DNA from 4 places in the Fusicatenibacter saccharivorans genome. Region 2 is predicted to be linked to each of the others. Evidence: predicted binding sites of a transcription regulator. Region 2 holds the regulator's gene; each other region holds the start of a gene.
The links. Region 2 encodes Rex, which represses fermentation and respiration genes when NADH is low (regulators of the CRP and FNR family bind a similar motif). Its sites were predicted from a motif close to ATTGTTAANTANTTAACAAT; they were not measured.
Positions count from the first base shown of each region.

Region 1: a site for Rex is predicted at 2,891-2,910, ahead of gap (type I glyceraldehyde-3-phosphate dehydrogenase). Genes of this name have one in related genera too.
Region 3: a site for Rex is predicted at 1,733-1,752, ahead of PGS38_RS00950 (DUF8180 domain-containing protein). Genes of this name have one in related genera too.
Region 4: a site for Rex is predicted at 2,508-2,527, ahead of PGS38_RS15265 (iron-sulfur cluster assembly scaffold protein). Genes of this name have one in related genera too.

Region 1 covers NZ_JAQEGR010000001.1:107,771-113,035, forward strand. The annotation lists gene nifS (cysteine desulfurase NifS) at 1-256, shown strand, start outside; gene nifU (Fe-S cluster assembly scaffold protein NifU) at 365-802, shown strand; gene mnmA (tRNA 2-thiouridine(34) synthase MnmA) at 805-1,899, shown strand; gene PGS38_RS00545 (histidinol-phosphatase HisJ family protein) at 1,896-2,696, shown strand; gene gap (type I glyceraldehyde-3-phosphate dehydrogenase) at 2,960-3,973, shown strand; gene PGS38_RS00555 (phosphoglycerate kinase) at 4,188-5,265, shown strand, end outside.
Region 2 covers NZ_JAQEGR010000028.1:451-5,715, reverse strand. The annotation lists gene PGS38_RS16765 (NADP-dependent isocitrate dehydrogenase) at 1-684, shown strand, start outside; gene PGS38_RS16760 (ABC-F family ATP-binding cassette domain-containing protein) at 783-2,708, opposite strand; gene PGS38_RS16755 (redox-sensing transcriptional repressor Rex) at 2,863-3,519, shown strand; gene PGS38_RS16750 (bifunctional ADP-dependent NAD(P)H-hydrate dehydratase/NAD(P)H-hydrate epimerase) at 3,609-5,117, shown strand.
Region 3 covers NZ_JAQEGR010000001.1:199,919-205,183, forward strand. The annotation lists gene PGS38_RS00940 (ATP-binding cassette domain-containing protein) at 1-607, shown strand, start outside; gene PGS38_RS00945 (aldo/keto reductase) at 656-1,477, opposite strand; gene PGS38_RS00950 (DUF8180 domain-containing protein) at 1,842-2,192, shown strand; gene PGS38_RS00955 (CooT family nickel-binding protein) at 2,207-2,389, shown strand; gene PGS38_RS00960 (methylenetetrahydrofolate reductase) at 2,525-3,457, shown strand; gene PGS38_RS00965 (ATP-binding protein) at 3,496-4,266, shown strand; gene cooS (anaerobic carbon-monoxide dehydrogenase catalytic subunit) at 4,393-5,265, shown strand, end outside.
Region 4 covers NZ_JAQEGR010000019.1:29,482-34,746, reverse strand. The annotation lists gene asd (aspartate-semialdehyde dehydrogenase) at 1-433, shown strand, start outside; gene PGS38_RS17875 (DUF6783 domain-containing protein) at 500-592, opposite strand; gene PGS38_RS15270 (GGGtGRT protein) at 660-1,670, opposite strand; gene PGS38_RS15265 (iron-sulfur cluster assembly scaffold protein) at 1,696-2,388, opposite strand; gene PGS38_RS15260 (acyltransferase) at 2,606-3,277, opposite strand; gene PGS38_RS15255 (DNA topoisomerase) at 3,326-5,265, opposite strand, start outside.

The sequences.
Region 1 (5,265 bases), on a different contig from region 2:
CATGCTGGATATGAAAGGTATCTGCGCATCCAGCGGTTCTGCATGTACTTCCGGATCCCTGGATCCGTCCCATGTACTGCTGGCCATCGGACTGCCGCACGAGAAAGCACACGGTTCCTTACGTCTGACTTTAAGTGAGGAGATCACAAAAGAGGACGTTGATTTCGTTGTAGAGCAGATCAAAGCGATCGTAGACCGTCTGCGCAGCATGTCCCCGCTGTATGAGGATTACATCAAAAAACAGCAGGGTAAATAAGTTAAAAAAAAATAAGACAGTCCATCCAGAAAGCCGGTACAGAAAAATTCAGGTAAAAGCTGTGCCGGAGGAGGACTGCTTTGAAATAGTTCAGGAGGAAGAATAACAATGTACAGTGAAAAAGTAATGGATCATTTCCAGCATCCGAGAAATGTAGGAGAAATTGAGAACGCAAGCGGTGTAGGTACCGTTGGAAATGCAAAATGCGGCGATATCATGAGAATGTATCTTGACATCGACGATAACGGAATCATTCAGGACTGCAAATTCAAAACCTTCGGCTGCGGCGCCGCAGTTGCAACCAGCAGTATGGCAACCGAGCTGGTAAAAGGAAAAACCATCCAGGAAGCTCTGGAAGTAACCAACAAAGCCGTTATGGAAGCACTCGACGGACTTCCGCCGGTCAAAGTTCACTGTTCTCTGCTTGCAGAAGAAGCAATTCACGCTGCACTCTGGGATTACGCAGAGAAACACCACATCAAGATCGAAGGTCTTGCAAAACCGAAGTCTGATATCAGCGAGGGCGAGGAAGAGGAAGAATACTAAGTATGGGAAAAAAGAAAGTAGTCGTTGGAATGTCCGGCGGCGTAGATTCCTCGGTGGCAGCGTATCTCCTGAAAAAAGCAGGATACGATGTCATCGGGGTGACCATGCAGATCTGGCAGGATGAGGCCGAGACAGTCCAGGAGGAAAACGGGGGCTGTTGCGGCCTTTCTGCTGTTGATGATGCAAGGCGCGTGGCACAGGTGCTGGACATTCCGTATTATGTCATGAACTTCAAAAAAGAGTTCCGTGAGAACGTCATGGACTATTTCACGAACGAATATCTCTGCGGCAGAACACCGAACCCGTGTATCGCCTGCAACCGCTATGTGAAATGGGAAGCGTTGCTTCAGCGCAGTCTTTCCATTGGAGCGGACTACATTGCGACCGGACATTATGCAAGAATCGAACAGCTTGCCAATGGACGGTATGCGATTGCAAATTCGGTAACAGCGGCAAAAGACCAGACGTATGCACTGTATAATCTGACCCAGGAGCAGCTTTCGCATACGCTGATGCCGGTCGGAGACTACACAAAAGATCAGATTCGTGAGATTGCAGCAAAAATCGGTCTTCCGGTAGCAAAAAAGAAGGATTCCCAGGAAATCTGCTTCGTGCCGGATCAGGATTACGCTTCCTTTATCCGGAACGAGACAGGAATCGTGGCACCGAAAGGCAATTTCGTGAATACAAAGGGTGAAATCCTCGGTACCCATGAGGGGATTACCCATTACACCGTAGGACAGCGCCGCGGACTCGGCCTTCCGATGGGACACCGCGTGTTCGTACTGGAAATCCGTCCGGAGACGAACGAGGTTGTGGTCGGCGAAAATGAAGAGGTTTTCGCAAAAGTAGTAAAAGCAAACAAAGTAAACTATATGGCAATTCCGCCGCTGGAACTTGGAGAAGAGCTCTCCTGCACCGCAAAAATCCGGTACGGGCACAAAGGCTCCCCGTGCGTGATCAAACGGACCGGGGAAGATGAGATTACCTGTACCTTCCCGGACGGCGTGCGTGCTCCGACACCGGGACAGGCTGTTGTCTTCTACGTGGACGGCTGTGTCGGCGGAGGCGGAACGATTACGGAGGCCGAAAGATGAAAATAGCGGACTGTCATATGCACAGTTTCTTTTCAAGTGACAGCGAAGCACCAACAGAAGAGATGGTAAAACGGGCAGTCGAGCTGGGACTTCCGGCAATCTGCCTGACGGATCACTACGATATGGATTACAGTACCGGCGAGTTCCAGCTCGATACACCGGCATATGCGGCAAAAATCCGGGAACTGCAGGAAAAATACCGCGACAAAATCGATATCCGATTCGGCGTGGAACTGGGACTGCAGCTCCACTTAAAAGAACGGATGGAAGAGTATGTAAATGCGTGGCCGTTCGACTATGTGATCGGCTCCATGCATGTCATTGACGGAAAAGACCCCTATTATGAGGATGCTTTCCTGGACTGGACAGCAGAAGAGCTGTACCGGGCGTATTTTCGGGCTACAGCAGAAAATATCCGGTTCTTCCACAATTTCCAGACGCTTGGTCATCTGGATTATGTGGTACGCTACTGCAGAGAAAAGGGAAAAGATTACAGCTACCGCGCATTTGCGGACGAGATCGATACCATTTTAAAAGAGCTGATTCAGTACGATATCGCGCTGGAAATCAACACCGGCGGCTACAAGGCAGGCCTTGGCGTGCCGAATCCGACGCCGGATGTCATCAGAAGATACCGGGAACTGGGCGGCGAAAAGATCACCTTCGGTGCCGATGCCCACAAACCGGAACATATAGCGTTTCATTTCGCGGACGCGTCAGCTATCGCGCAGGAAGCCGGATTCCGGTACTACGTGCGGTTTAAAGAGAAAAAGCCGGAATATCTGCCGATCCAATAGAAAACACGCAGGAAAAGCCGGAAAAAGCCCCAGAAAGGCTGGATTCCGGCTCTTTCTGCAATAGACGGATCTTTCGAAATTTTGCAGAAATACGGATTGGCATCCGGCTTCTTCACAAATTTTAGAAATAATTTCGTATTTTCTTGAAAATAGAACTTGAATTTTCCGACGAAATTAGGTATTATACAGATAAGGTTGATGTTTCTTTAACAAAGTACAGAGACTCAAAATTAAAATTCACTTTTTAGGAGGAATTGAAAATCATGGCAGTAAAAGTAGCAATCAATGGTTTTGGCCGTATCGGACGTCTTGCATTCAGACAGATGTTTGGAGCAGAAGGTTATGAAGTAGTAGCAATCAACGATTTAACATCCCCGAAGATGTTAGCTCATCTGTTAAAATATGACTCTTCTCAGGGAAAATATGCTCTGGCTGATACCGTAACATCCGATGAAGATTCCATCACAGTAGATGGCAAAAACATCAAAATCTATGCTTTCCCGGATGCTAACAACTGCCCATGGGGAGAGCTTGGCGTAGACGTAGTTCTGGAGTGCTCCGGATTCTACACCTCCAAAGCAAAAGCTCAGGCACACATCAATGCAGGCGCTCGTAAAGTAGTTATCTCCGCTCCGGCTGGTAACGACCTTCCGACCATCGTTTACAATGTAAACCATGAGACCCTGACAGCAGACGATAACATCATCTCCGCTGCATCCTGCACCACAAACTGCCTTGCACCTATGGCAAAAGCTCTGAACGAACTGGCTCCGATCAAATCCGGTATCATGGTTACTATCCATGCTTACACTGGAGATCAGATGACTCTGGACGGACCGCAGAGAAAAGGCGATCTGAGAAGATCCCGTGCAGCTGCAGTTAACATCGTTCCAAACAGCACCGGTGCTGCAAAAGCAATCGGCCTTGTTATTCCGGAACTGAACGGCAAACTGATCGGTTCTGCACAGCGTGTTCCAACCCCAACCGGTTCTACCACAATCCTTACAGCAGTTGTAGAAGGAACTGTAACTGTTGACGAGATCAACGCAAAAATGAAAGCATCTGCAACCGAGTCCTTCGGATACAACACAGATGAAATCGTATCCAGCGACATCGTTGGTATGAGATATGGTTCTCTGTTCGATGCAACTCAGACTATGGTTCTTCCGCTGGACAACGGAACAACAGAGGTACAGGTTGTTTCTTGGTATGATAACGAGAACTCCTACACAAGCCAGATGGTTCGTACCATCAAATACTTCAGCGAGTTAGCATAATTTAACAAACTGAACGGCAAAATTTCAGAGCCCAAAGGGTCCGGTCTGTTAAGGACCGGGCCCTTTTTGCGAATGCGGCGGAAAAATACGGCACAAAAACAGCCCTTTTCCGTGTGCAAAAATTATAAACTGCATTTTTAAATAAGGACCGCGATGCCGCAAAAACAAAGAAACGGCGCGGCAGATGCAGTTGGATATATGGAGGGAAACGCCCATGTTAAACAAAAAAACCGTAGATGATATCAACGTAAAAGGAAAAAGAGTCCTTGTAAGATGTGACTTCAACGTTCCGCTGATCGATGGAAAAATCACAGATGAGAACCGTCTGGTAGCAGCTCTTCCAACGATCAAAAAACTGATCGCTGACGGCGGAAAAGTAATTCTCTGCTCTCATCTTGGAAAACCGAAAGGAGAACCAAAACCAGAGCTTTCTCTTGCACCGGTTGCAGTTCGCCTTTCCGAGCTTCTTGGACAGGAAGTTAAATTTGCAGCAGATCCTGAGGTTGTAGGACCGAACGCAAAAGCAGCTGTTGAGGCTATGAAAGACGGAGATGTAATCCTTCTGGAGAACACCCGTTACCGTGCAGAAGAGACCAAAAACGGTGAGGAGTTCAGCAAAGAACTGGCTTCCCTGTGTGACGTATTCGTAAACGATGCATTCGGAACCGCACACCGTGCTCATTGCTCCAATGTTGGTGTTACCAAATATGTTGACACTGCTGTTGTTGGTTACCTGATGGAGAAAGAGATCGCATTCCTTGGAAATGCTGTCAACAATCCGGAGCGTCCGTTTGTTGCCATCCTTGGTGGATCCAAAGTATCCAGCAAGATTTCTGTTATCGACAACCTGATCGATAAAGTTGATGTCCTGATCATCGGCGGTGGTATGGCTTATACCTTCGCAAAAGCAGCAGGCGGCACCGTTGGTGATTCTCTGCTTGAGATGGATTATCTGGATTATGCAAACAAAATGAAAGAAAAAGCAGCAGCAAAAGGCGTGAAACTGCTTCTTCCGGTAGACAACGTTGTTGCAGATGCATTCTCAAACGACGCAAATACACAGGTTGTTCCGGCCGGACAGATTCCGGATGGCTGGGAAGGTCTGGATATCGGACCGGAAACTGCAAAACTGTTCGCTGATGCTGTTAAAACTGCTAAAACCGTTGTATGGAACGGACCGATGGGATGCTTCGAGATGCCGAATTTTGCAGCAGGAACCAAAGCAGTTGCAGCAGCACTGGCTGAAACAGATGCAGTTACGATCATCGGCGGCGGAGATTCCGCAGCAGCTG
Region 2 (5,265 bases):
GCCGGTGTCATTCAGGGCATGCACAATCTGGATAACTCCATAGAAAGCTTTGCGAGAAGCTGTTTCGAGTACGCACTGTCCACGAAACAGGATCTGTGGTTTGCAAGCAAGGATACGATTTCCAAGAAGTATGATCACCGCTTCAAGGATATCTTCCAGGAGATCTTCGATGCAGAGTACAAAGAGAAATTTGCAGAAGCAGGCATTACCTACTTCTACACTCTGATCGACGACGCCGTTGCCCGCATCATGAAAGCAGAGGGCGGCTTTATCTGGGCCTGCAAGAACTACGACGGCGATGTCATGAGCGACATGGTATCCTCCGCCTTCGGTTCCCTTGCGATGATGACTTCTGTTCTCGTATCCCCGCACGGATATTACGAGTACGAGGCTGCGCACGGAACCGTACAGCGCCACTATTACCGTCACTTAAAAGGTGAGGAGACATCCACCAACTCCGTGGCCACCATTTTTGCATGGACCGGCGCACTCAGAAAACGCGGGGAAATGGATGGAAACGCAGAACTTTCCGCATTTGCAGACCGTCTGGAAAAAGCAACGATCGCAACGATCGAGAGCGGAAAAATGACAAAAGACCTTGCGCTGATCACCACCATGGAAAATCCGACCGTATTAAACAGCCGTGATTTCATCCTGGCCATCCGCGAGGAGCTGGAGAAATAATTAAACGAAGCAAAAAAGAAAGCCGATCCGGCATTCCCGCAAAAAGGGATGCGCCGGACCGGCTTTTTCTGTTTTGAATTTTCCGGGGAAAACCAGGCCTATTCGGCAAGCTCTTCCCATTTTTCATACAGCTCTTCGAGTTCCGCGGCAATCTCTGCTTTCTCTTTGCTTAATTTCACACACTCTGCCACATTCGTTGCGACTTCCGGTTTCGACATTTCCTCATCAATTTCCGAATCGCGTGTCTCAAGCTCTTCAATTCGTTTCTCCGTCTTTTTCAGCTCGTTTTCTTTCTTGCGGAGACGTGCCTGTTCTTCTTTCTGCGCTTTCCAGTCCAGCTTTGTGGAGGAGGCTTCGGAAGGAGCCGCTGTTTCTTCCGGAGCGGCGGCATCGGCAGCAGGAGCATAGATGCGGGTCAGCTCTTCTTTTTTCTCCAGATAGTAATCGTAATTTCCGATATAGTTGACGAGTGTTTGTCCCGTCAGCTCCAGAATCCGGGTTGCAGTCTGATTGATAAAGTAACGGTCGTGGGAAACGTACAGTACCGTTCCAGTGTAATCCTTCAGCGCGTTTTCCAGAATCTCCTTTGATACGATATCGAGGTGGTTGGTCGGCTCGTCGAGGATCAGGAAGTTGGCGTTCGAGAGCATCAGCTTGGCAAGAGAAATTCGTCCGCGCTCACCGCCGCTCAAGGTATGAATCGGTTGGAAGACATCGTCGTTTGTAAACAGGAAGGCGGCCAGCACATTTCGGATTTCGGTGTTTGTCAGATACGGATACGCGTCGGAAATCTCCTGGAAAATGGTCTTTTCCATGTGGAGCACCTGATGCTCCTGATCGTAGTAACCGATCTGTACACGGCTTCCAAGTGTAAAAGAGCCGGCATCCGGGCGGATGACTTCGTTTAAGATCTTTAAGATCGTCGTTTTTCCCGTTCCGTTGTTTCCGATGATTGCGACGCGCTCCCCGCGCTTGATTTCGAAATTCAGATCCTGGAAAAGCGTCTGTCCCGGGAAGGCTTTGGAGAGGTGCTCGACGGTCAGCACATCGTTTCCGCTTGTGATGCGCGGTTCCAGACGGATCCGCATATCGGAGCGTACTTCGGTCGGCTTTTCCAGCACATCCATTTTGTCCAGCATTTTTTCACGGCTCTCGGCGCGTTTGATGGATTTCTCGCGGTTGAAAGATTTCAGCTTTGCAATGACTTCTTCCTGATGGTGGATTTCCTGCTGCTGGTTGACCCAGGCATGGTAAGCGGCTTCACGGAGCATTGCTTTTTTTTGACTGTAGGCGGTATAGTTTCCCTCAAAAGTTGTTACTTTTTTATTGTCCACTTCAACGACTTTTGTGACAACGCGGTCGAGAAAGTAACGGTCATGGGAGACGATCAGGACGGCTCCGCTGTAATTTAAAAGATACGTTTCGAGCCAGGAGATCGAGTCCATATCGAGGTGGTTGGTCGGCTCGTCGAGCAGAATGATGTCCGGTTTGGTGAGCAGCAGTTTACCAAGTGCCACGCGGGTCTTCTGACCGCCGGAGAGGGAGTCCACCTGTTTTTCAAAATCGCTCTCGGAAAAGCCAAGACCTTTTAAAACACCGACGACTTCACTGCGGTACGCGTATCCGTTTTCCAGTTCAAAGGTATGGGAGAGGCGGGTGTAGGTGGAAAGAAGTTCATCCAGCTCTGCACCGGATTTTGTATTCATATCACTTTCCATCTGACGGAGGCGTTCCTCCATATCGATCAGATTCTGTTTCGCGGTCAGCACTTCCTGGTAAATGGAAAGGTGTCCGGTCAGATCCTGATGCTGGGCGAGATAGCCCATCGTCTTTCCTTTGGAGAGGATGACCTCTCCCTCATCGGCCCTCATTTCGCCGATGATGATTTTTAACAGCGTCGATTTTCCGGCACCGTTGATGCCGACCAGTGCGGTTTTTTCGCGTTCTTCTATATGAAAAGATGCATTTTTGATAATTTCCGTTGTCCCGAATGCTTTCGAGATATTCTGACATGCAAGAATCATGTGGTTCCTCCAGATAACATATTTCTGTATTTTGACATAATACACCATCCTTATTATAGAGAGTAATACACAAAATTTCAAGAAATCTTTGACAATTTTCTATCAACCATATATAATATGAATATATGCAGGTGTAAATAAGGAGGAATTTATCTTGGAAGAAAAAGGAATTTCGCGGGCAGTTATCAAAAGACTTCCTAGATATTATCGTTACCTGGGCGAATTGCTGGAGGACGGAGTAGAACGGATCTCTTCCGGTGAGCTGAGCGAGCGGATGAAAGTGACAGCTTCCCAGATTCGCCAGGATTTAAATAATTTCGGCGGCTTCGGCCAGCAGGGGTATGGTTATAACGTGCGGTATCTGTACAGCGAGATTGGAAAAATTTTAGGTCTGGACAGAGTCCACAATATGATTTTTGTCGGAGCCGGAAATCTGGGACAGGCGCTTGCTAATTATGCGGCCTTTGAAAGAAGCGGATTCAAAACGGTCGGTATTTTTGACGTCAACCCGGTATTAAAAGGAATCTCCGTGCGCGGAATTGAAATCCGCATGGCGGACGAGCTTCCGGAATTTATCAAGGAACACCATGTAGAGATTGCGGCTTTGACACTGCCAAAAGCAAAAGCGGTAGAGATGGCAGAGATTCTCGTGGACAACGGTGTAAAAGCAATCTGGAATTTTGCACATACCGATCTAAACTTAAAACTTCCGAAAGATGTGATCGTCGAGAACGTCCATCTTTCCGAAAGTCTGATGCGTCTCTCCTACAATCTGACCAGATATGAGGCGGAGCATCCAAAGAACAATTAAGAAACCAAAACAAAAGCAGGAGAGTCTTCGGGAAACCGGAGACTTTTTCTGTTCACTTTCCGGATAAGGCAGGAAAAGGAGGAAAAGCGATGAAACGGATTCTTACAGCAGCACAGATGAAGCAGGCAGACCGCAATACGATCGAAACCATGGGGGTACCGTCCCTGGTACTGATGGAGCGCGCAGCGCTGTCCTGCGTGGAGGAGCTTCAAAATGGAACATGGGATACAGGAAAAGTCCTTGCTGTGTGCGGTCCCGGAAATAATGGAGGGGACGGTGCGGCAATTGCACGGATTTTAAAGACGAAAGGGGTGGATGCGGAACTGTTCTGTCTTGGAAATCCGGAAAAATACAGTGAAGGCATGAGAGCACAGAAGAAAATTGCGGAAAATTATGGGGTCCGTGAGGTTAAGAATCCGGATTTCCGGGAATATACTGTTATCATAGATGCCATCTTTGGAATTGGCGTATCCCGTCCGCTGGCAGGGGAGTACCGGAGGGCAGTGGAAGCAATCTGCGCAAGCGGTGTTCCTGTTCTTGCCGTGGACATCCCTTCGGGGATCCACACGGATACCGGAGAGGTCCTTGATGCGGCGGTGAAAGCCAGAGCCACGGTGACATTTGCCTGTGCAAAGCCAGGGCTTCTCTTTGATCCCGGAAAACGATATGCCGGAGAGGTCCTGGTCCGTGATATCGGAATCGGCTTTGATGCAGGAGAAGAGGAGACGCCCTGGTACGGTTCAGTGGAAAAAGAAGATCTGGACCGGTTTCTTACCCGCACGCCGATGGGAAATAAGGGAACCTTCGGAAAGGTGCTGGTACTTGCCGGTTCCGGTGCCATGTGCGGAGCCGCTGTTTTGTGTGCCAGGGCAGTCCTTGCATCCGGTGCCGGCATGGTAAAGGTTGTGACAGAGGAAAGAAACCGTACGCCGCTTTTCTGTGCCCTGCCGGAAGCAATGGCGGATTTCTGGAAGGAGGATGAGCCGCTTCCGGAAGAAGCCCTGCTGCAGGATCTCGCCTGGGCGGACGCTGTTGTTGCGGGACCGGGACTTTCCAAAAGCCGGACGGCAAAAGAACTGCTCGTTTTTACGGTGCAGCACACAGAAGTTCCTCTTGTTCTGGATGCAGATGCGCTGAACCTGATTGCAGAAGATGCAGAGATTCTTTCGGGCTGCCGGGCAGAAAAAATTTTAACGCCTCATGTAGGAGAGCTTGCACGGCTGCTGCACATGACCATTGCAGAATGCCAGCGTGACCCGGCAGGAAGCGCCGGAAGGGCAGCCGAAAAATACCAGGCCTGCTGTGTACGAAAGGATTCCGTAACCGTGACAGCAGAGGAAGGGCGTGAGCAGTATTACATAAACACAAGCGGAAGCAGTGCGCTTGCGACGGCGGGAAGCGGCGATGTGCTCGCGGGAATCACAGGCGCCTTTGCAGCAAAACGTCAGTGTGAAAAAAACGAGAAAAAAATCAGCCTTGCCAAAACAGCGGCACTGGCGGCATATGCGCATGGAAAGGCGGGAGAGGCTGCGGAAGAAAAAAGCAGTGCTTCCTATGTAACAGCATCCGAGATTATCAGAGGATTGCAGTCAATCTGAGCAAAGCAGATCAGAATCACGGGTTCCCAAAAGGACTCCGGGCGGACTTTTTTGAAGCGCCGGATGAAATTTGTGAATACCTCCGGAAAAACAGGCAATATTAAATACATGGAAACGATTTTAAAAGGCGTAAAACGCCGGATCGTTA
Region 3 (5,265 bases), on a different contig from region 2:
ACACGTTATTTTTTCGAATCTTACGATGGAACTGAAAAAAGGAGCAGTGACCTGTCTGATGGCTCCTTCCGGGGCTGGAAAGACAACCCTGCTGCGGATTCTGGCAGGCCTGGAGCAGGCGGACGGCGGAAAAATCGGGGGACTGGAAGCCTTAAGAAAAAGTATGGTTTTTCAGGAACCGCGGCTGGCAGAAGAACTGACAGCTGCAGCCAATATCCAGCTCGCGGTAAGGCGCCGCATGTTTGGAAAAGAAAAAAGAAGCTCCCGTCATCTTGTGGAGGAGATGGAGGAACTCGGCCTTTCGGGCTGTGAAAACCAGGCTGTATCGGAACTGTCGGGCGGCATGCGCCAGCGGGTGGCGGTTCTGCGGGCCATGCGCATGGACGCAGATTTCCTCCTTTTGGATGAGCCGTTCCGGGGACTGGATGCGGGGACGAAAAAGAAAACGATGAACTATATCCGCAGAAAAGGAAAAGAAAAAACGATGCTTCTGGTCACGCATGATTTAGAAGAAGCCGAAGCAATGGGGGACTGGATCTGCACCTGCAGCAGACTGGATGGTATCCTCGAAATAAAGAGAAACAGAAAAAGCAGCACAGAAATCTGAAACGGAAAGAAACAGATTTTCTGTGCTGCTTTTGCTGTGAATCCGCAGTTACAGCAGGTCATCCGGTATGGAAGCAGAGCGGAGCTGTTCGTCCATCGTGTCGATGAGCGCCATGTCGGCTTCAGAAAGTTCGAAGTCGAAGACATCCGCGTTGGCAAAAATGCGGTCCGGCTGTGTCGATTTCGGGATGACACTGATGCCCTGCTGGACGAGGTAGCGGAGGCCGATCTGTGCTTCAGTGCGTACATACTTTTCTGCCAGCTGCTGCATAATCTCACGGTTCAGATAAAGACCTCTTGCGAGCGGCGCATACGCTTGAACGGCGATTCCATGTGAACGGCAGAAAGCGATGAGCGGTTTCCGGTTCCAGAGCGGATGGCATTCGATCTGGTTGACGGCCGGGATGACGCCGGAAAATTCAAAGAGGGCGGTAAGGTGCGGCTCCTCGAAGTTGCTGACGCCGATCGATTTTGCACGCCCGGATTCGCGGATTTTTTCGAGTGCGCGCCACGTCTCCGGGTAGCAGCCCGGCACCGGCCAGTGAATCAGGTAAAGATCAACGTAGTCGAGACGGAGACGGTCGAGGCTGCGGTTGAAGGCACCTTCGATATCACCGACCCGCTGCGCGGTATTCCATACCTTTGTGGTAATAAAAAAGTTTTCCCGCGGAATCCCGCTTGCGCGGATCCCGCGGCCGATGCTGTCCTCATTTTTATAGGAGGAGGCGGTATCGATCAGACGGTAGCCGTATTTTGCCGCGGTGACAATTGCTTTTTCTGCCTCTTTTTCTGTCGATTTGTAAGTGCCAAGCCCCAGAAGCGGCATCGCTCTGCCGTCGTTCAATGTAATGGTTGGAATAGAAAGTGCCATAAAAACCCTCCGTATCTTGAATCAAAAAAAAGATTTTGCCGTATTTCTCTCATAATTATGTTTAGTATAACATGAAAATTTAAAGAAATCAGACCAAATATATTAAAAAAGTTTAACACAATCGGGAAATGAAAAAAAATAACAAGCCATGCAAGAAAAAAGAAGGATGCCAGGACGGCCTGTACGGCGAATTGTACAGAAATTTTGTGGAGGCCGTATTGATTTTGTGCATGAAATAGAGTATAATAAATTTGAATTGATATTTATTTATCATTCCCTGTACAATCTGCAGGACGTTTCAGGAAAACAAAAGCGGACGAAACGGACGGCAGAGCAGAAAAACGGGGACAGAGGAGGCCATATTATGCATTTATTATATGACGAGAATGGAAATCCCATTCCGCACGGAGCTCACGACGAGCACCATCATCACCATGACCATCATCACGAGGGAGAAGACTGCGGACATGCCTGCAATGCATGCGGTTCCGAAGAAAAATGCAAGGACGAGAATCTTGCCCTTTTAACCTATATGCTGCAGCACAATGAACATCACGCAGCAGAACTCGACGAGATGGCCGACAAACTGGAAAAAGCCGGAATGGCGGACGCCGCAAAACAGATCAGGGAGGGAGTATCCGATTTCCAGAAAGGCAATATGCGCCTGTCCCTTGCACTGACACTTGTAAAAGAGCATTTGAAAGAAGTTAAGTAGAGGAGGCGTAAGCTATGTGCCTTGCAACGGTATACAAAAATCCGGAAAACACAGTTGTCTGTAAAAATGTGAGCCGCATCGATGTCGATGGAGAATACGTTCTGATCCGTGACATCATGGGTGAGGAGATCAGACTGCAGGGTAAGATCAAAATGGTAGATCTTGCAAACAGCATCGTAGAGCTGGACTGTGAATGATAATTGGTTGACGGAACCAGTTATTCTATAAAAGCGGTTTTAGGCCCCCGGGCTCTGCAAATCGGAACAAACAGAACAAGCGAACCGGGACTTAGAATAGGAATATATTATATTAAAGCGGAGGTAAATTGAATTATGAAACTTTCAGAAGAGATGAAAAACAAGACCCTTCTGTCTTTTGAACTGTTCCCGCCAAAGACAGAGAAGGGACTGCAGAATCTGCCGGGTACCATCGACCACCTGATGAAGTACAACCCGTCTTACATTTCCTGTACATACGGAGCAGGCGGCGGCAACGTCGGAGCAAACCGTGAAGTATGTCAGATGATCAAAAATGCCGGAACTACACCGGTTACCCATTTCACCGTTATCAAAAACACAAAAGAAGGAATCAAAGAGCAGCTGGATCAGTATCTGGTTGATGGCGTAGACCATATGCTGGCACTGCGCGGAGATATTCCGCTTGGTGAGACTACAACCTGTGGTGACTTTGACTATGCTACCGATCTTGTAAAATTCGTACGTGATACCTACGGCGACAAATTTGAAATCGCTGTTGCAGGTTCACCGGAAGGCCACATCTCCTGCAGAAGTCTGGAGTCTGATATCGCAGTTCTGAAACAGAAACAGGACAACGGAGCAGACTACATCATGACACAGCTCTGCTGGGATATGGAGCAGTTCAAATACTGGCTGGATGCAATCCGTAAAGCAGGAATCACCATGCCGGTAGACGTTGGAGTAATGCCGATCCTGGATCAGGCTGCTACTATTAACATGGCACTTTCCAGAAACGGCTGTGTGATGGACAGAGAGCTTTCCAGAATGATCTCCAGACACTGGCTGTTCCCGAACCCATTTGCAGCAAAAGATGCAGAAGGAAAACCGTTCGACGTATTCTACGACAAGAAAGTTGCAGAGTTCAAAGAAGAGGGTATCGAATATACCGTAAAACAGATTGATGCATACCGTGCACTCGGTGTCAACGGAATTCATCTGTATGCACTGAATAAATGGAAAGACGTATCTGAAATCATCGACAGATCCGGCCTTTGCACACTGGTTTAATGAATTAATTACTTGAATTTGGGAGGCATCCGATTTTTATGGCACATGTAATAGCTGTCGCCGGAAAAGGCGGCGTTGGAAAAACAACATTATGCGGCTTGCTGATCCAGTATCTCTGCGAGTCAGGAAAAGGTCCTGTTCTTGCGGTTGATGCGGACGCAAACTCGAACCTGAATGAGGTACTCGGTGTAGAAGTAGAAGCTACCCTTGGAGATATCCGGGAGGAGATTGCCCGTGCAGAGATGGCATCCAAAAACCCGATTCCGGCAGGTATGAGCAAGGCAGATTATGCGGAATTTAAATTTGCAGGCGCTCTGACTGAGGAAGATGATTTTGACCTGCTTGTGATGGGAAGAACACAGGGAAAAGGCTGCTACTGCTTCGTCAATGGACTTCTGCAGAATCAGCTTGCAAAGCTGTATCCGAATTATCCCTTCATGGTTGTGGATAACGAGGCAGGCATGGAGCATATCAGCCGTGGTATACTTCCGGGAATGGATACAGCTATTTTGGTCAGTGACTGCTCAAGAAGAGGAGTACAGGCCGCTGCGAGAATCGCGGAGCTGATCAAAGAATGCGATATGAAGCCGAAGCAGGTAGGACTAATCGTAAACCGTGCGCCGAATGGCGTGTTAAATGAGGGAACCCGTGAGGAGATTGAAAAACAGGGATTAACTCTCCTTGGCGTTGTTCCGCACGATGATCAGGTTTATGAATATGACTGTGACGGAAAACCAACCGTACGTCTGCCGGAAGACTCTCCGGTACGCGCGGCATTAAAGAAAATCGTAGAAAACCTTGATTTATAAAAACAGAGAATCTGCCCTCCGCTTTGTACACGCTGCAGACGGAGGGATATTTCAAAAGTAAAATATCCCCCATGGGAGGATGTTTTTACCATAAAAATATTAAAATACAATCTTGAGGAGGACAAGATGAGCGAATTCAAATTAACAAGCGTAGAAGAATTCGAACAGGCCACGAATGAGCTCCTGGAAAATGGTGCAAAGGTTGGCGCTGACGCATGGCAGTTTCGTGTAAAAAACCAGACCCCGCACTGTAAATTCGGTGAGCAGGGAACCTGCTGCCGTATCTGTACGATGGGACCTTGCCGTATTACACCAAAGGCACCGAGAGGAATCTGCGGATGCGATGTACACGGTATTGTAGGACGTAACTTCCTGCGCTTTACAGCAGGCGGTTCCGCAACACATTCCGATCATGGCCGTGAGATCTGCCACACACTGCATGAGGCTGATCCAAACGGAAACTACAAAGTAAAAGATCCGGAGAAACTGATCCGTATCGCAAAAGAGTGGGGCGTAGAGACAGAAGGAAAAGATATTTACGATCTGGCACATGAGATGTCCGAGCTGGCTCTTTTAGAGTATGGTAAACCGTTCGGAACACAGAGATTCCTGAAACGTGCTCCGCAGCATACACAGGATATCTGGGAGAGAGAAGAAATCGCACCGCGTGCGATTGACCGTGAGGTTGCATGTTCTCTTCATATGACTCATATGGGATGTTCTTCCCTTCCGGAAGCACTCGTTCGCCAGTCCCTTCGTTCCGGACTTTCCGATGGATGGGGCGGCTCCATGATGGGTACCGAGTTCTCTGACGTACTGTTCGGAACTCCAAAGCCGATCGAAACCGAGGCAAACCTTGGTGTTATGAAAGAAGATGAAGTAAATATCATCGTTCATGGCCATGATCCGTCACTTTCCGAGATGATCTGCGAATACGCAGACGATCCGGAGATGATCGCATATGCAAAAGAAATGGGAGCAAAGGGAATCAACGTGGCA
Region 4 (5,265 bases), on a different contig from region 2:
GCTTCGTATCTGGGGTAAAATTGAAAACGGCGTGATCGTAAAAGCAACTGAGCCGAAGATCACCTGTCAGTGTATCCGTGTTCCGGTATTAAACGGACACACCGCAGCTGTTTTCGTAAAATTCCGCAAGAAACCGACGAAAGAGCAGCTGATCGAAAAACTGGAGAACTTCAAAGGCCTTCCGCAGGAGCTGAATCTGCCAAGCGCACCGAAACAGTTCATCCGTTACATGACAGAAGATAACCGTCCGCAGGTAACACTGGATGTCAACTACGAGAACGGTATGGGAATCAACGTAGGCCGTTTAAGAGAGGATTCCATCTACGACTGGAAATTCGTAGGTCTGTCCCACAACACGGTCCGCGGCGCAGCAGGCGGAGCAGTACTTTGTGCAGAGACACTGGTTGCAAAGAAGTTTATCGCTGCAAAATAATGCTTAGAATGATATAAAAAACGCCTCTGAAACGTTTTGGGTTCAGAGGCGTTTTTTGTGCATGGATCAAAAGAATATAGCATGTGTTTGAAACATCGTTCCTGCAATCTGCACGCCCAACTTTGCAGGATATCGAAAGCAGCAAAAAAGAAGCGCCATACGGGAAAATTCCCGCGGCGCTTCTTTTTTGCTCAAATAATTTTATTTACGCAAGGTTTGGCTAATCTTAGAATTTGCCAGCTTTTGCTGCCTCTTCAACAGCAACAGCTACAGCAACAGTCATACCAACCATTGGGTTGTTTCCTGCGCCGATCAGACCCATCATTTCTACGTGAGCCGGTACAGAAGAAGAACCTGCAAACTGAGCGTCAGAATGCATACGTCCCATAGTATCGGTCATACCGTAGGAAGCAGGACCTGCTGCCATGTTGTCCGGGTGAAGAGTACGTCCTGTACCACCGCCGGAAGCAACGGAGAAGTATTTTTTACCAGCTTCGATACGCTCTTTTTTGTAGGTACCTGCAACTGGATGCTGGAAACGAGTCGGGTTGGTGGAGTTTCCGGTGATGGAAACGTCAACGTTCTCTTTCCACATGATAGCAACGCCTTCGCGAACGTCGTTAGCGCCGTAGCAGTTAACTTTCGCACGCGGTCCATCGGAGTATGCTTTTCTGAATACTTCTTTCAGTTCTCCGGTGTAGTAGTCATACTCAGTCTCTACATAAGTAAAGCCGTTGATACGAGCGATGATCTGAGCAGCGTCTTTTCCAAGACCGTTCAGGATAACACGCAGAGGTTTCTGACGTACTTTGTTTGCTTTTTCAGCGATACCGATAGCACCCTCAGCAGCTGCGAAGGACTCATGTCCAGCCAGGAATGCGAAGCACTCGGTGTCCTCTTCCAGAAGCATTTTACCAAGGTTACCATGGCCAAGACCAACTTTACGCTGATCTGCTACAGAACCCGGGATACAGAAGGACTGAAGTCCCTCACCGATTGCTGCAGCAGCTTCAGAAGCTTTGCGGCATCCTTTTTTGATTGCGATTGCTGCGCCTACAGTGTAAGCCCATTTTGCATTCTCGAAGCAGATTGGCTGAATGCCTTCGATCATTTTGTATACATCAAGGCCAGCAGCTTTTGTAACTTCTGCAGCTTCTTCGATGGAGTTGATTCCGTACTCAGCAAGCTTAGCCAGAATCTGTTTCTCTCTTCTTTCATATGATTCAAATAAAGCCATTTTCCTATCCTCCTAAATTATCTGATTACTCTTTTCTCGGGTCAACGATCTTAACAGCATCAGCAACACGTCCGTACTGTCCGCTTGCTTTTTCGAAAGCTGTGTTTGCATCATCGCCGGCTTTGATGAAGTCCATCATCTTTCCGAAGTTGATGAATTTGTAACCGATAATCTCATCATCTGCATCCAGAGCGATACCTGTTACATAACCGTCGGTCATCTCCAGGTAACGAGGTCCTTTTGCAAGAGTTCCGTACATGGTACCAACCTGGGAACGAAGTCCTTTACCAAGGTCTTCCAGGCCTGCGCCTACAACCAGTCCGTCCTCGGAGAATGCACTCTGGCTTCTTCCGTAAACGATCTGCAGGAAGAGCTCTCTCATAGCAGTATTGATAGCATCACACACAAGGTCAGTATTCAGTGCCTCAAGGATGGTAAGTCCTGGCAGAATCTCAGATGCCATAGCTGCAGAATGAGTCATTCCTGAACATCCGATGGTCTCAACGAGAGCTTCCTGGATAACGCCCTCTTTTACGTTCAGAGTCAGCTTGCAGGTACCCTGCTGCGGTGCGCACCAGCCAATACCGTGAGTGAATCCGGAAATGTCTTTGATTTCTTTTGCTTTTACCCATTTTGCTTCCTCCGGAATCGGAGCTGCACCGTGATGCACGCCCTGGGCAACCGGACACATCATTTCTACTTCGTGTGAATAAGTCATTGTTAAACTCCTTTCAAATATGTACTTATTTGAGCTTTTGTCTTTCGAACGGACTGTTTCCAGCCTGTTCACAGACCTATGGTTATTGTCTCACAAAATTGGTCATTCGTCCAGCATATTTTGATAAAAAATTGCAAAGACCACCGGAAAACGATAAAATTTCCGGCGGTCTTTTAAATCAATCGGTTTGGTTTTCTCTCGATAAAAGAGATTTTTTTTAATTATCAGATTTTTTGACAATTTCTTTCGCATTCTTAAAAATATGACCTGACGGGATCACGCCGCGAACACAGGAGAGTGGATAAATGTTGGAATTTCTTCCGACAACCGTTCCCGGGTTCAATACGCTGTTACAGCCGACCTCAACTTCATCGCCGAGCATCGCACCGAATTTTTTCAGTCCGGTTTCGATCTGCTCATCGGCGCTTTTGACAACGACAAGCTTCTTGTCGGACTTTACATTGGAAGTAATGGAACCGGCACCCATGTGCGCTTTGTAGCCAAGAACAGAGTCACCGACGTAATTGTAGTGCGGAACCTGTACTTTATTAAAGAGAATGACATTTTTCAGCTCGGTGGAGTTACCAACGACAGCGCCCTCGCCGACGATGGCATTTCCGCGGATAAAAGCACACTGGCGGATCTCCGCGCCTTTTCCGATGATGCATGGGCCGTTGATGGAAGCGGTCGGTGCGATACTGGCATCTTTTGCGATCCAGATATTTTCACCGCGTTTTTCGTATTCTGCCGGATCAAGCGTCTCGCCGAGTTCAAGAATAAAGTCCTTGATGAGCGGAAGCACTTCCCATGGATACGTTTTGCCTTCAAAGATTTTTGCGGCAATGGTCTGGGTTAAATCATAAAGTTCAGAAATGGTTGCATCTTTCATGAGTGATTCATCCTTTCTTTTTTCTGTTCCTGTTTATCTTACCACATTTCAAGTGTTCTGTGCGGTCTTTTTTCTGTTCAAAGAAGACTTTGCAGAAGAGCTTCTTGAAGACGTGCTTTTTCCGGCACCGGAACGTGTGGAAGAGGCTTTTTTATAGTACGGCGCGGACGCATCAAAACTGCTCTTTAACTGGAACTGGTTCCGCATCTGCTTTACATTCACGGTGTGGCGTGTTACAAAGTTTTCCAGTTTTCCCATATATTCCTCAGAGGTAATGGATCCCTCCGCCACATAGGTGAGTCCCTTTTCCCAGCTTGCTGTCAGCTCCGGGTTCAGAAGCGGGCGGATGGACTGGTGGACGACGTCATAGATCATTTCACCGAGCTGCGTTGGTGTGATGACCTGTGTCTTTTTGTTCAGCGCGAGATACTTGATAAAGACAAGCTTTTTTAAGATCTCCGCACGCGTTGCACTCGTTCCGATGCCGCTTCCCTTGATCTGCTCACGCAGCTCCTCATCTTCGATGAGCTGTCCGGCATTCTCCATCGCAAGGATCATGGAACCGGAAGTATAGCGCTTCGGCGGGGAGGTTTCGCCCTCTTTCATTGAAAGGCCGAGCAGGTTCAGTTCACTGCCTTTCTTTAACTGGGACAGCGCGACAAGAAATGCGGGATCGCACGTTGTTTCCTCGTCCTTTTTTCCGTCCTCGTCCTCATCCTTTTTACGGAAGAAGGAGTAGTGCATTGCTTTTAAGTAGCCCTCCTCCACGAGGACACGGAAGTTGGAAAAGAACTGTTCGCCGCCGATTTCCGTCACAAGCACGACCTTCTGATAGACGGCCGATGGATAGAAGATGCTAAGAAAACGGCGGACAATCGTTTCGTATACTTTGGCGGAAAGCTCCGAAAGATTCCGCAGATTGCCAAGGCCCTGTCCGGTCGGAATGATTGCGTAGTGGTCAGTGATCTGTTTATCATTCGTATAACGGGTGGAACCGATCTTTTTCCAGCTCTCGCCCTGTAAAATTTCATCCGCAAGACCGCGGCAGATGTTGTACTGCTGCAGGCCGCGCAGGTTCTTGCTGATTTCCTTTGCAACGGCAGAAGAAAGCACACGGGCGTCGGTACGCGGATAGGTAACCAGCTTTTTCTCGTAAAGCTCCTGGACGACTTTCAGCGTTTCATCCGGGCTGATTTTGAAGAAGCGGGCACAGTCGTTCTGCAGCTCCGCAAGGTTGTAGAGCAGCGGCGCATTTTTATTCTCTTTTTTCCGCTCCATTTTCAGAACGCGCGGGATCAGAGGGTTCTGTGCTTTTAATTCGTCAATCAGCTTCTGTGCGTCTTCTTTTTTCTGGAATCCATTCTCCTTATAGAGAAGCGGCGAGTTAAAATAGCGGCTTCCTTTAACGGCACGCCATTCGCCTTCGAAATTCCGCCCGTTAAAAGAAAGACCGGCGATGACACGGTAGAACGGTGTTTTTACGAAACTGCGGATTTCGCGTTCGCGGCGCACGACCATGCCGAGCACGCATGTCATGACACGGCCGACAGAGATGGACTGGTATTTGGTGCCGAGATACGATGCGACGGCGTTTCCGTATTTTAACGAGAGAAGACGGGAAAAGTTAATGCCCATCAGGTAATCTTCTTTGGCACGGAGATAAGCGGAAGCTGAGAGATTGTCGTATTCGCTTTCATCCTTCGCTTCGCGGATGCCGCGCAGGATTTCTTCTTCTGTCTGTGAATCAATCCAGACACGTTTCTGCTTCTTGTCTTTGATACCGGCCATCTGTGCGACGAGGCGGTAGATATATTCTCCCTCGCGCCCGGAGTCGGTACAGACATAAATGGTTTCGATATCTTCCCGGTGGAGCAGGCCGCTCACGATGTTGAACTGCTTTTTTACTTCCGGGATTACTTCATATTTAAAGTTTTCAGGCAAAAAAGGCAGGGTCTCAAGACTCCACCTTTTTAACGCAGGATCGTATT